DNA from 3 places in the Enterococcus malodoratus genome. Region 3 is predicted to be linked to each of the others. Evidence: riboswitches for the same ligand, from Rfam matches in the RefSeq annotation. Region 3 holds a riboswitch; each other region holds the start of a gene.

Region 1 (4,225 bases), on a different contig from region 3:
GTAGGTTTTTTAATCCTCTCACTTCTTTCGATTCCTGTTCTCGTTTATCAATTTGTAAGTATGACAAGCATGCTCCTTCAGGGTATAGATGATGAACAGGCTCTGGATTACGGAACGAATAATTTGATGATGTTGATGATGGTCGCACTGGTCATATATTTATTAATCTTTTTTATTCCAAGCATGGCCTTGTTTACTAGACGATGCCGAGATGTTGGCTTTAGGGGACGAGGTGTTTTAGTGTTGTGGATCGTGTCTTTAGTATCAACGATATTTGCTTCAATGGGATTTTTTCTTTATATATTTCTTATTTATTTCTCTTATCAATCGGGGGCAGATATTCTTTTTGTGTATTTAAATTATATTATCGGAGTCTTCTTCTTCATTTTGACCGTACTCCCATCCGATTTCTTAACTACTAAATCTAAAAGTAAAATTGTCCGGTTCTTTTTTAGAGTAAAAATGTAGATATAACTGTACGAAGGAAACATACTTAGAAATATCTCCAGAATATAATGATCATTTCGTGGAGCATGAGCTAGGCGGAAATTTGTTCCAGTTGAAGGTTTTTATTAGTTAAGAAACTTTTGACAGGATGGTGTTAGACCAAACCATTGATGAAGCGGGAGCTATTATGAATAACCTATAAAGGAGAAAATATGATAAAGAAGTTAGTTGTATTGGGATTATTATTGTTGGTAGGTGACGGGTGTGCGACTGAAGATTCGGGAGCTACTGAAGAAACCCAGAAATCTCAAATGGTACAAGAAAGTAAACGGAAAATAGAAAAAAGAGAAGTAGTGGATGTGGTGGCAGAAAATGGGGAGATTTTCCATTATACGTTGCCAAAGGGCTGGGAAAAAAGAGTAGATGAAAAGTCTGATTTCTTTGCCAGCTCGAGCAAAGAAGGGGTGAATATTTTTATAAGTGATCATGGAGATTTTGAAAACTTTATGGCTTACCAAAATGCATTTATTAAAGGCATTGAATCTTTAGGAGATAACATGGTTGAGCAAGGAAACACGGTGGGAAAGGCGGGTATGTCAGGTGTTGAATTTGTGGTTGAAATGGATAGAGAAGGACAAAAATTCAAGACATTGATGTATGTTTTAGAAACGGAAAAGAATTACTTGGAAATCCATGCATCGACACATCGTAGTCGTTTCGATGGTAACCGAGAAGTACTTAAGGAAGCGGCTGACTCGCTTGAAAGAGCAGAAAAATAAGTGTTTTTTGTTATTAAAAGTCCTTACGCATTAGATATAGTGACACCAAAAAAGAGCGCTCAAAGCATTAATCTGCTTTGAGCGTTTTTAAAATAAAAAAGGTTACATTAGTTCATTGTTTATTTTTCGGACAACAGCACTGCTTAGCCCTATAGCTTCGGGTACTTGCGGATTTTTCAGCAAATTTTCGAGAGTTTTGTGGGAATAATCGTTCAGGAAAAATTTAAAAAGCGTGGTATACGATTGTTATTTTAAAAATTCTTCTGTTGACGCCTCAAAAAAAGAATAGTAGTATTTTTGGTGAATTGAATAGTAATCTTCGGGGCAGGGTGTAATTCCCGACCGACGGTGACAAGGCGTGCCTTGAAGTCCGTGACCCGCATATTTGCGGTTGATCCAGTGAGAATCTGGAACCGACAGTTAAAGTCTGGATGGGAGAAGAAAAACTTATCAGGAAATGGATGGGGAAAGTGTACACTTTTTTTGTCATCATTTCTTTGAGTTTGTCTGTTACGGCCTCGTGTATGTGCTTACACGGGGTCTTTTTGTTTGGAAAGGAGGAGATTGGATGCATGAAAAGTACATGGAGCTCGCGATTGATGAGGCGCTGAAGGGAAAGGGTAAAAATTTTACCAATCCATTAGTTGGCGCAGTCATTGTAAACGATAATCAGGTCATTGCAAGAGGCGGACATCTAGCTTATGGAGAGCCTCATGCAGAGAAAAATGCGATCCATTCATGTAAAACTCCCGAAAAACTATTCAACTCAACGATCTATGTGACACTGGAACCGTGTAATCATTATGGGAAACAACCGCCTTGTACGCAGGCCATTTTACAAAGCGGAATCAAACGGGTGGTGATCGGCCAGCTCGATCCGAATCCTTTAGTTGCTGGCAAAGGCAAACAGTTTTTGGAGGATCATGGAATCGAGGTGATCACCGGGATTTTGGAAAAAAAGGTCCAAAAATTGAACGGACACTATAATTTTTATTATGAGCATCAGCGTCCTTTTATTACGTTGAAACAGGCGATTTCGCTTGATGGGAAAATTGCTTTGGCCGGTCAAAGAACGGCTTTAACTGGAGCGGAAGCATCGGAAAAAGTTCATGAAGAACGCGGCGATTATCAAGCGATTTTGATTGGGAGCAACACAGCGCTGATCGATAACCCATCGCTGGGAACAACGAAATCCACCGCCTTTCCGCCTTATCGAATAATTTTAGACCGAAAAGGAGAGACTCTGAGTCATAAAGAACTGACTATTTTTCATGACGGAAGCAGTCCGGTGCTGATTTTTACTGAGAACATGCAAAAAGCTGATGTGCCGAAGCATGTAGAGGTTATCTGTGAAAAAGCGCTAACAATTCCCGTGGTTGTCTCGGAATTATTTAGTCGGACGATCCAATCTGTTTATGTTGAAGGGGGAGCGAAGATTCACGATGCTTTCCTGGCTAGCGGTTATTGGGATGAGCTGATTACCTATTTGACGCCGAAAATTATTGGCGGTGATGGGACTGCGAGTTTTACTAGCTCGCGGAGGACAGAGCAGGTGACGGCGATAAAAACTATTGCGATTGAAACCTTTGGCGAGGATCTAAGAATCACGGGAAGGAGAGGATAGAATGTTTACGGGACTCATTCAAGAAACCGGAAAAATTACCCGGCTCGTTTCTAGCGGCCGAACGATTTTACTGACTTGCCAGGCCTCAAGCGATTTATTGGTGGATTACAAAGTGGGAGATAGTATGGCGATCAATGGGGTTTGTCTGACGGCTGTGAAAAAAACGGAGCAAACATTTACCGTTGAGATCATGCCGGAAACTTATCAGCGAACGACCTTTTCCAAAGCGAAAATCGCTGACGAGGTAAACCTTGAACGTGCTTTAGCTTTCAACGGCCGCATAGAAGGGCACTTTGTCGCAGGGCATGCGGATACGACGACTAGATTGGCAGAAAAAAGAGTATTGGAGAATGCATTGATTCTGACCTTTGACTACCCGCAGGAGTTGGTGGGCGAGATCATTCCTCACGGCTCCATCGCGATCAATGGTGTCAGTTTGACTGTGACAGGAGCAAACGCGCGCCGTTTCTCAGTTGGTTTGATTCCTCATTCGAAGGATCAGACCAATCTAGGGAAATTGAATCGTGGCGAGTTAGTAAATATCGAGACGGATTTGTTAGGTAAATATGTCAAAGCCCAAAGAAAGGAACAGCCTTATGAGTAAAAATAGTATAGATGCAGCAATCGAACACTTACGAAAAGGACAGCTGGTGATCGTAGCAGACGATGATGATCGGGAAGCCGAAGGGGATTTAGTCGGGATCGCGAACGTAGCGACCACGGCCACGGTGAATTTCATGACGAAGCACGCCAGAGGACTGATCTGCGCACCGATTTCCGAAAAGGTTGCCCAGCACCTGCAGCTTTCTGAGATGGTCGAAAGAAATACGGACAGCTTTGGCACAGCTTTTACTGTAAGTGTGGATCATCGTTCAACGACGACAGGAATTTCGGCAGGTGAACGCGCGCAGACGATTCAGGCATTGGCAGATCCGCAGACACAGGGGGCGGATTTCAACAAACCTGGACACATTTTTCCGCTGATCGGAAAAGCTGGTGGAGTATTGGAGAGAAGGGGACACACCGAAGCAGCTCTAGATTTGGCCAAATTGACCAATCAAAGTGAAGCCGCCTATATTTGTGAAATTTTAAATGACGACGGCTCAATGGCGCGGCGTCCGCAATTGGAAGAATTAGCGGAGCAGTGGGAAATGCCGCTGATCACGGTCGAAGAGCTGGCGAATTATTTTACGGAACAAGACCCAATTACCGTTCAATTACCGACAGAATACGGCGAATTCGAATTGACATTGTTTGAGGATTCGCAGCAACGAGAGCACTTGGTTCTTTCAAAAGGCGATATATCAAATCCAGCACAACCGTTGTTGGTACGTATTCATTCAGAATGCCTGACCGGCGATATTTTTGGCTCACA
Region 2 (4,225 bases), on a different contig from region 3:
TTAGGAGGAGAAAAAATGCTTACTCAATATCGAAAGAATCAACGAAAAATCGCGATGGGCCTTTTAGGTTTTCATGAAACCTTGAGAGATCAACAACATTTACTGAAAGAAATAGATACATATGAAAGTGATGATCATTACCAGCTTTTTTGTTATTACAATGAAAATTCTGATAATGTGCAAGGTGTAATTGGCATCAGCAAATTAGAAGATCAAGAAATCGTACTTCATGACATCAGTTTAAATCCTTCGTATCGCGGCGAGGGTATTAGTATTGTAATGATGGATGAATTACAGGCGCTGTATCCAGATCAAAAAATTATTGGTACACCTGCGACTTCTGCTTTTTTGGCAAAATGGCAGGAACATAAGCGAGGGTAATATGGAAGCAATCAGTTTGAAATTAGATGTTTTTGAAGGGCCGCTGGATTTGTTACTTCACCTTATCCAACAGTTAGAGATCGATATTTATGATATTCCTATTGCGGAAGTTACGGAACAGTACATGAATTTTATTCATACTATGAAGACACTGGAGCTGGAAGTGGCGGGAGAGTATTTGGTAATGGCGGCAACACTGATGTCGATTAAAAGTCAAATGCTTTTGCCGAAACCGGAGCTGGAGTTTGATTATGATGATGAAGAAGGCGAAGATCCGCGTGAAGCTTTGGTTCAGCAACTTTTAGAATATCGAAAATATAAGTATGCGGCGACTGTTTTGTCAGAAAAGGAACAAGAGCGTAGTTTGTTTTATACGAAAGCGCCAATGGATCTGACTGATTATGAAGAAGAAATTCTGCCGCTGCCCAAAAATCAATTGAATACGATTGACCTTTTTTTGGCGTTACATGATGTTTTACAACGTAAGAAACGAAACCAGACGATTGAGACGACGGTTTCTGCTGAAACGATTACTGTCGATCAAAAGGTAAATGAAATTAGTCAACGATTAGTAAGATTATCTGAGAATGAAGGCTTATCATTGGAGTCTTTTTTTGTGGATTATACGAAGGACGAAATGATTACAACCTTCATGGCATTGTTAGAATTAATGAAAAAAGGTCAAGCTTTGGCAATTCAGAAAGAGACCTGTGCACCAATCTTGATTTTTAAAGGAGTCATTATATGAATCAATTGAGTCAAATCGAGGCTATGCTTTTTGTGGTAGGTGAAGAAGGGATTAGTTTGGAAGAATTATCCTTTACGCTGAGACGCCCAATGCCGGAGATTTATCAGAGTATTAATAATTTAAAGGAATCTTATGAGAAGGATGAAAATTCAGCATTGACTCTTTTAGAAGTAGGAAACCATTTTGTTTTGAGTACTAAAAAGGAGTTTGCCCCCTTACTAAAGGAATTTGCTCGTTCTCCTATGGCTAACCGTTTAAGTCAGGCAGCACTTGAAACGCTCTCTATCATAGCTTACAAACAGCCTGTGACGCGATCTGAGATTGATGAATTACGAGGAGTTCAATCAAGTGGAGCTGTTCAGACATTAGTGGCTCGACAATTAATTGAGGAAAAGGGGCGCGTTGATGGTCCGGGCCGTGCAATTTTGTATGGAACTAGTAATTATTTTATGGATTACTTTGGACTGAAGGATTTAGAAGAGTTGCCAGATGTTCAAAAAATGGAAGAAGATTTAGCGGATGAAGACGAATCATTAGATTTGTTTTACGATCGATTTAAAGAAGAGGATGGTCAATAAATGGAGAGATTACAAAAAGTTATCGCGCAAGCGGGAATCGCGTCGCGACGCAAATCCGAAGAGTATATCACTGGTGGAAGAGTAAAAGTGAATGGTGAACTCGTAAAAGAGTTAGGGACAAAAGTTGGCAAGAAAGATATCGTAGAAGTTGATGGTGTCCCCATCTATCAAGAAGAACCTGTGCACTATCTCTTTTATAAACCACGCGGTGTGATCTCAGCAGTTTCTGATGACAAAAATCGTAAAGTTGTGACAGATTATTTTACGGCGGTTTCTGAACGAATTTATCCAGTAGGGAGATTGGATTATGATACGTCCGGTATTCTGATTTTGACAAATGATGGTGATTTTTCACAACGATTAGCCCATCCGAAACATCAAATCGACAAGGTTTATGTTGCAAAAGTTAAAGGTTATGCGGAAAAAAGAAATCTTTTACCCTTAACAAGAGGAATTAGAATTGAGGGTAAAAAGACTGCGCCCGCGCGGTTTGAAATTCTTTCGACGGACAAGAAGGCTGAGACAAGTATTGTTGAGTTAACTATTCACGAAGGCCGCAATCATCAAGTGAAAAACATGTTGGCGGCGGTTGGACTGCCTGTTCAAAAATTGAAGCGAGAACGTTACGGGGATTTGACTTTACAAGGTCTGCGTCCAGGTGAATACCGACGTCTGAACTCAAAAGAGATCAACGGTTTGCTAAATCAATCTAGGTAGCAAAATCATTTACTTGTTTTTTGATAGTAAAATTGTTATAGTAGTTTTACAATAAAAAATAATTTAAGGTTCGTCTTCAGGGGCAGGGTGAGAATCCCGACCGGCGGTGATAGTCCGCGAACTGCGTAAGCAGCCGAATCGGTGTAATTCCGATACCGACAGTACAGTCTGGATAAAGAAGATAGAGCTTATTTGAGTGAGACTATATTCAAGTAACTCTATGCTTTTTCTGAAGCATAGAGTTTTTTTGTGGAAAAGTTTAATTCAAATAGTTCGATGAAGATGATTCCGAAACGGAGGATTTCAGATGAAGAACTTACGATTACAAAAAATGACAGCAGTAGCAGTGGCCGCGGCAATGGGATTGATTTTACAATTTATCGCTTTTCCGATTGTCCCAATGTTTCCCTTTTTAAAATTGGATTTTAGCGATATTCCAGTTCTGATCAACATGTTTATCTTTGGACCGTTGACAGGAGTAGCAACTGCTTTTATACGTTCATTGTTACATCTAACTATGAGCGGCTTTTCTCTAGATAATATGATCGGAGATTTTGCCAGCTTTTTTGCCTCAACTTTATATACCCTGCCAATTTTTCTACTATTTAGAAAAAGGACGGCTTCAAAACGAGTCTTGGGCCTTGGGTTAGGCATTTTGGCAATGACACTATTTATGAGTGTGGCGAATTACTTTGTTATCACACCTCTTTATTTGAAGGCTTTTGGTCTTTCGGCCGGACAAATGTTAGGTATGGGATTAGGACGTTACATTTTGGTTGGAATTGTACCTTTTAATATTCTTAAAGGAATAATAGTTAGTGTTGTTTTCTTAGTTTTACATGCTAAGTTGCTACCGTGGTTATCGAAAAAGACAATGACCTCTCAGCATCATTCAATTTAATAATCAAAAAATCTCAGACAAAACGTCTGAGATTTTTTTTGTTCATGTATGTTATTATGAGTTTTGAAACAATATAGCATGAGAGGGGCACCGTTTTGCCGCCTGGATAACTTCCGGCTGCTGTTCTATGGGAATAAATTCATGAATTGCATCTGGTTCTCCCACGAAAAGAACAAGCCCATCATCTGTATAATCAAAAATTTCTGGCGCAATCGTTTGGCATAAACCACAAGCGATACAACGTTCAGGAATGATTTCGCATTTCATTTTTTCACCTACCACAGGAGATTTTACTATGACTTTTTTTATTTTAACGTTATTTCAGACTGGCTACAAGTTAAGAACCTCAACTTTATATCATTTATTAGTAGGAAAAAGAACCAGTTCGGTCTTACTTCATGGTTTCTTTTTTAAAAATTTGGCTTATTTGGGTTCGCTACCTAATCTGAAAGAAGATACCTTCCAAAAGGAGCTGCAACGATTAGTTAACAATCAACTAATTGCGGTTGAAGACGGTTTTGGTGAATTAACCACAAGAGGTAAAGAATTACTGGAAGAAGATTCTTTCGACTTGAGTGGTTTAAATAATTTGCGCTTCGGTCGAACGCGAGAAGACTCTTGGCAAATGATTCTTTTTGCTGTACAAGTCGTTAGTTATCTTTCATTTGGTGAGAAAAACTATCTTCCTATTGAGAATCGTCCCTACTCTTTACAACAAGTTAAAAAGTGGCTTGCACAGGCAGAGTCAGATTTAGTAGTGCGATTTCAACACGAATTAACGACTATTCTTCAGCGATTACCGGATGAAACGGCTGATTTTTTAGCTAATCAATTTTCCGGTCTTGGTTTTCAAGGAAAAATCACTTTTCAATTATTGCTAGAAAAATGGCAGACAGAGCC
Region 3 (4,225 bases):
TCAACGAATTGTTCTATAGGAACTATTATGCACAAACATTTTCCCCTCGTCATGGGTCGAAAGGACTATCTTTTACTAAAGACTTGTCCAATTTTCCCAGCAGAGTGCAAAACTGCTGCCGATATGAATTATTTATCGCGATTTTTGCCACGTCAAAAAAGAGTGACTGCTATTCATAAACAAGTCACTCTTTCGATTTGTATTTTGAGACTGACGTGAATCAATCGTTGTTTTTCTAATTAAAAATCGCTCCAAGCATCATCGGCAGTTGTTTCAGCTTGCTTAGGTTGGCCGCTCGTTGCAGAACGTTCATACGCTTGCTCATATGTCCGGTTATTATTTTCTGCTTTCGGAATAAGAAATGCTAGTAATAAATAGAGTAAAATCGGTGCGCCTTCTAAGAAGAAGCTGCTGAAAACGAACAAGACACGTGCAATAGTTGGATCAATGCCAAAATATTCCGCGATCCCAGCTATTGTCCCTGTTAACACTCGATTGTTTTGTGATTTCGTCATTTTTTTCATCATTTTAATTCTCTCCTTTTAATTTGAAAAACACGATTCTTGAAAATCTAATTGATTTCCCTACCCGCAATGTGTTTTTATCTTATGTCTATATTATGCTTAATCTGCTTGGATTCGTCATAGGTCAAAAGGCCTATTTTTCATCTAGTCATTTGGTATGAGTTTTTCTAGTTCCCTCTCAACAAACAGGATCGATAGAATTTAGTACTGAACGTATAAATTTTCATTTCAATTAATCCCGGAATTTAATAAAGTATGATAAAGTATTTTTGATAAAAAATATTTGGACTACTCAATAATAGAAAGGGATGCTCGTTTGATTCAAATCCGTGAAATGACGCCACTTGATAAGCCCCGATTGCGCCAACTTTATTTGGAAAGCCGACGCTCAACTTTTTATTGGGACGATCCGGAACTAATGCACCTAGAAGATTTCGATCGCGATACTGTGGACGAACGTGTTTTCATTGCGGAAACACAGCAAACAATCGTCGGCTTTATTTCCTTATATGTACCGGATAATTTTATCCACTGTTTATTTGTGGATGGCTCTTTTAAAGGTCAGAGGATTGGCCATCAGCTTTTGGCAGAAGCCAAAAACCGCTTGCAACTGCCGATGAAACTAAAATGTTTGTCCCGCAACACGGCTGCTTTGGCTTTCTATGAAAAGGAAGGCTGGAAAAAAGTCCATGAAGTGAAGGTTCACGATGCTTATTGGAACCTTGTTTATCAGTAATAATGAATCGATCTATTTTGCTATTTTAAGCAGCTGATCCAGTAACATTTTCGTCTCTCAACCAAAAAAGCGCTTGCAATTCCAACTGAACAATGTGAAAATAAACACAATAAGTTCTTCAGGGCAGGGTTTAATTCCCGACCGGCGGTGATAGTCCGCGAGCCTTTTGGCTGACTCAGTGCAATTCTGAGACCGACAGTACAGTCTGGATGGAAGAAGAAAAGCGTGTGTTTGTTGATCCTTAAGATTACAAGCGCTATTTGATGAATCAATACACCTTTTTCTACTTTGACTGTGCCTTGCAAATGTTGTTGTAAGGTTCTTTTTTATGTTTCAAGAAAGGTGTGTTGAAATGAAATTTACTGCCAAAAAAATAGTGATGATTGCGATTTTTGGTGCGCTTTCCTACGTCTTAATGCTCTTCAAGTTTCCGCTGCCATTCATGCCACCATTCATGGATTTTGATTTGGCCGGGGTTCCGGAATTATTGGGCACGTTCTTATTGGGACCGGCCGCAGGTGTTTTTATCGTTTTGATCAAACTCTTGATTAAGCTGGCTACCGTGGGTACCGCATCGATGTTTACTGGAGAAATCCAGAATTTTATTTTGAGTCTTAGTTTTATTTTACCCGCCAGTTTGGTGTACCAACTCTCCACGAAGAAAAGTTCTGCTTTAAAAGGAATGTTAGTTGGAACCGCCATCGTAACTTTCGTAGCTTGTCTATCGAATATTTACTTCATCATTCCCTTCTATACCCGATTGTACGGGCTCTCGATGGAGGCAATCATCGCAATGACACAGGCTGTGAATCCAATGGTAGACAGTGTTTGGAAATTGGTCATAATCGGCATTGTTCCTTTTAATTTGATTAAGTATGGCGTGACAACTGCTGTGGTCTATTTTTCTTTGGATCGTTTGCGGGCAATTTTTCTTAGACGGGAGTTTTTATAGTGGAATTTCAAGCAGCAGTGGAACAGTTTTATCAAAAACTTGGGCACAAAAAAATTATGGCTCTAGCGACTAGCTTGAATGACCATGTGATGGTTCGGAACGTCAGTGTCATCATTCATGACGGAAAAATCTTGTTTAAAACAGATAAAAACTTTCGTAAAACGAAACAATTAGTAGAAAATCCGCGAGTAGCGATTTGCTACTGGGGTGTTCAAATTGAAGGAATTGCGGTTAATCACGGATTAGTCGTTGATCAAGTGGACCACTCTTTCCAAGCGCTTTATCAAAAATACTGGGAAACCAGCTACAACGCCTATCCTCACAAAAATAGTGAAATTTTGATTGAAGTGGTACCAAAATTCGTCGAGATTTGGGATCAAGATAAGGATGATCACGGTTTTCAGATCTTTATCGATTTTGAGCAGGAAAAGGCCCAGCTTGATCCTTACGATTAGATAAAAAAGAAGCGAGCTTCTCTAATTCATCGCGGCTCGCTTCTTTTTAATTACTGCATCAGCTCTTTTAACTGTTCATAGAGTTTCAGATATAGCTGATAATTTTTATTGTAGATTTTCAAGTTTTCTTTATTTGGATGATAACTTTTTCTAATTTGGACGGTTTTCGAAACAGCATCTTCATAATTCTTGTAAATCCCCACAGCCACACCCGCCAACATTGCTGCCCCAAGTGTTGTTGCCGTATCCGAATTCAGAATATCAATCGGGTTATTCGTAACATCGCTCTTGATTTGTGTCCAAAGCGGACTGTTCGCCGATCCGCCCATTGCCCGCAATCGGTTCACTTGTGCACCAGCTTGCTCCGCAATTGCTAGATTATGCTTCAAAGAAAAAGCAACACCTTCCATACTTGCGCGAATCATATGGCCTTTGGTTTTACTATAATCCAAGCCATAATAGAGTCCTTTTGCCTTCGGATTCCAAATCGGTGACCGCTCTCCCGCCATATAGGGTAGAAAAACAACGCCTTCCGATCCAGGATCGATGTTTTCGGCTTGAAGAGTCATTTCATCAAAACTAGTCGTTCCTTTTTGATCCGCAGTCATTCGTTCTTCTTGGCCAAAATTCTCTTCAAACCATTTCAAAACACCTCCTCCACCAACCGTTCCTCCTTGCAGCAGCCAATTTTCGGCAGTCACATGATAACTCAAAATCAATCGTCGGTCCGCACGGTAATCCTTTGTACAAATACTCATACCTCCGGCTTGTCCACCCTGCTCTTGCGTTTCACCATGATTGATGACACCAACACCTAATGCTCCGCATGCAGAATCCAATCCTCCAGCGACTACAGGAATACCCATAGTCAATCCACTTTGTGTCGCGGCTTCTTTAGTAACCTGACCAACAATTTCATCGCAAGGAACGATTTCAGGCAGAATGTCTGCCCGAAGATTCATTTCTTTACATAAATAATTGTCCCATGCGCCTTTTCGCATATCAAAGCACTGATAGCCATAGCCTTGAGAAATATCCTGTGTGACTTCACCGGTCAGCTTGTAAACAATATAGCTATTCGATTGTAGAATTTTATCTGTTTGCTTGTACAAATCTGGAAGCTGATCGCGATACCATAAAACCTTCGGCAGCGTATAGGTTGGCTGGATTGGATTACCACTGACGTTGAACAGTGTTTCTTCTCCGATCGTCCGCTTTAAATCATCACAAACGCCTTGTGCACGAGTATCCATCCAGATAGGCGTATTTCGCAGCAGATTTCCTTCTCTAGAAATAGGAATCGCCGACCAGCTTTGTCCATCAACGCCAATGCCTGCTATTTTTTCTGGTCTTACTTTTGAATTGTTCAACAGCTCTTTGATTGCCTCGCAAACGGCATACCACCAATCTTCTGGATTTTGTTCGACCCAGCCTTTTTGCGGCCGAAAGATTGGATAACTCTTGCTTGATTGTTCAACTGCTTCCCCATTTTCCGTAAACAGTGCAACTTTACAAGACGATGTCCCTATATCTATTCCTAGTAAATACACAGCCTTCT

Evidence for each region. Region 3 has a riboswitch for FMN ahead of PGP85_RS08930 (ECF transporter S component). Riboswitches for the same ligand answer to the same signal wherever they lie in the genome.
Region 1: linked by a shared signal. The riboswitch ahead of ribD (bifunctional diaminohydroxyphosphoribosylaminopyrimidine deaminase/5-amino-6-(5-phosphoribosylamino)uracil reductase RibD) and the one ahead of PGP85_RS08930 (ECF transporter S component) in region 3 are both predicted to bind FMN.
Region 2: linked by a shared signal. The riboswitch ahead of PGP85_RS03690 (ECF transporter S component) and the one ahead of PGP85_RS08930 (ECF transporter S component) in region 3 are both predicted to bind FMN.

Annotation. Positions count from the first base shown of each region.
Region 1 covers NZ_JAQDPG010000001.1:116,799-121,023, forward strand. The annotation lists gene PGP85_RS00605 (DUF805 domain-containing protein) at 1-468, shown strand, start outside; gene PGP85_RS00610 (hypothetical protein) at 660-1,226, shown strand; FMN riboswitch at 1,538-1,673, shown strand; gene ribD (bifunctional diaminohydroxyphosphoribosylaminopyrimidine deaminase/5-amino-6-(5-phosphoribosylamino)uracil reductase RibD) at 1,795-2,850, shown strand; gene PGP85_RS00620 (riboflavin synthase) at 2,852-3,454, shown strand; gene ribA (GTP cyclohydrolase II) at 3,417-4,225, shown strand, end outside.
Region 2 covers NZ_JAQDPG010000002.1:70,459-74,683, forward strand. The annotation lists gene PGP85_RS03670 (GNAT family N-acetyltransferase) at 16-381, shown strand; gene PGP85_RS03675 (segregation/condensation protein A) at 383-1,129, shown strand; gene scpB (SMC-Scp complex subunit ScpB) at 1,126-1,707, shown strand; gene PGP85_RS03685 (pseudouridine synthase) at 1,708-2,424, shown strand; FMN riboswitch at 2,493-2,611, shown strand; gene PGP85_RS03690 (ECF transporter S component) at 2,732-3,325, shown strand; gene PGP85_RS03695 (ferredoxin) at 3,380-3,592, opposite strand; gene PGP85_RS03700 (helix-turn-helix domain-containing protein) at 3,621-4,225, shown strand, end outside.
Region 3 covers NZ_JAQDPG010000004.1:271,632-275,856, reverse strand. The annotation lists gene PGP85_RS08940 (PspC domain-containing protein) at 240-527, opposite strand; gene PGP85_RS08935 (GNAT family N-acetyltransferase) at 841-1,260, shown strand; FMN riboswitch at 1,371-1,485, shown strand; gene PGP85_RS08930 (ECF transporter S component) at 1,613-2,212, shown strand; gene PGP85_RS08925 (pyridoxamine 5'-phosphate oxidase family protein) at 2,212-2,667, shown strand; gene xylB (xylulokinase) at 2,718-4,217, opposite strand.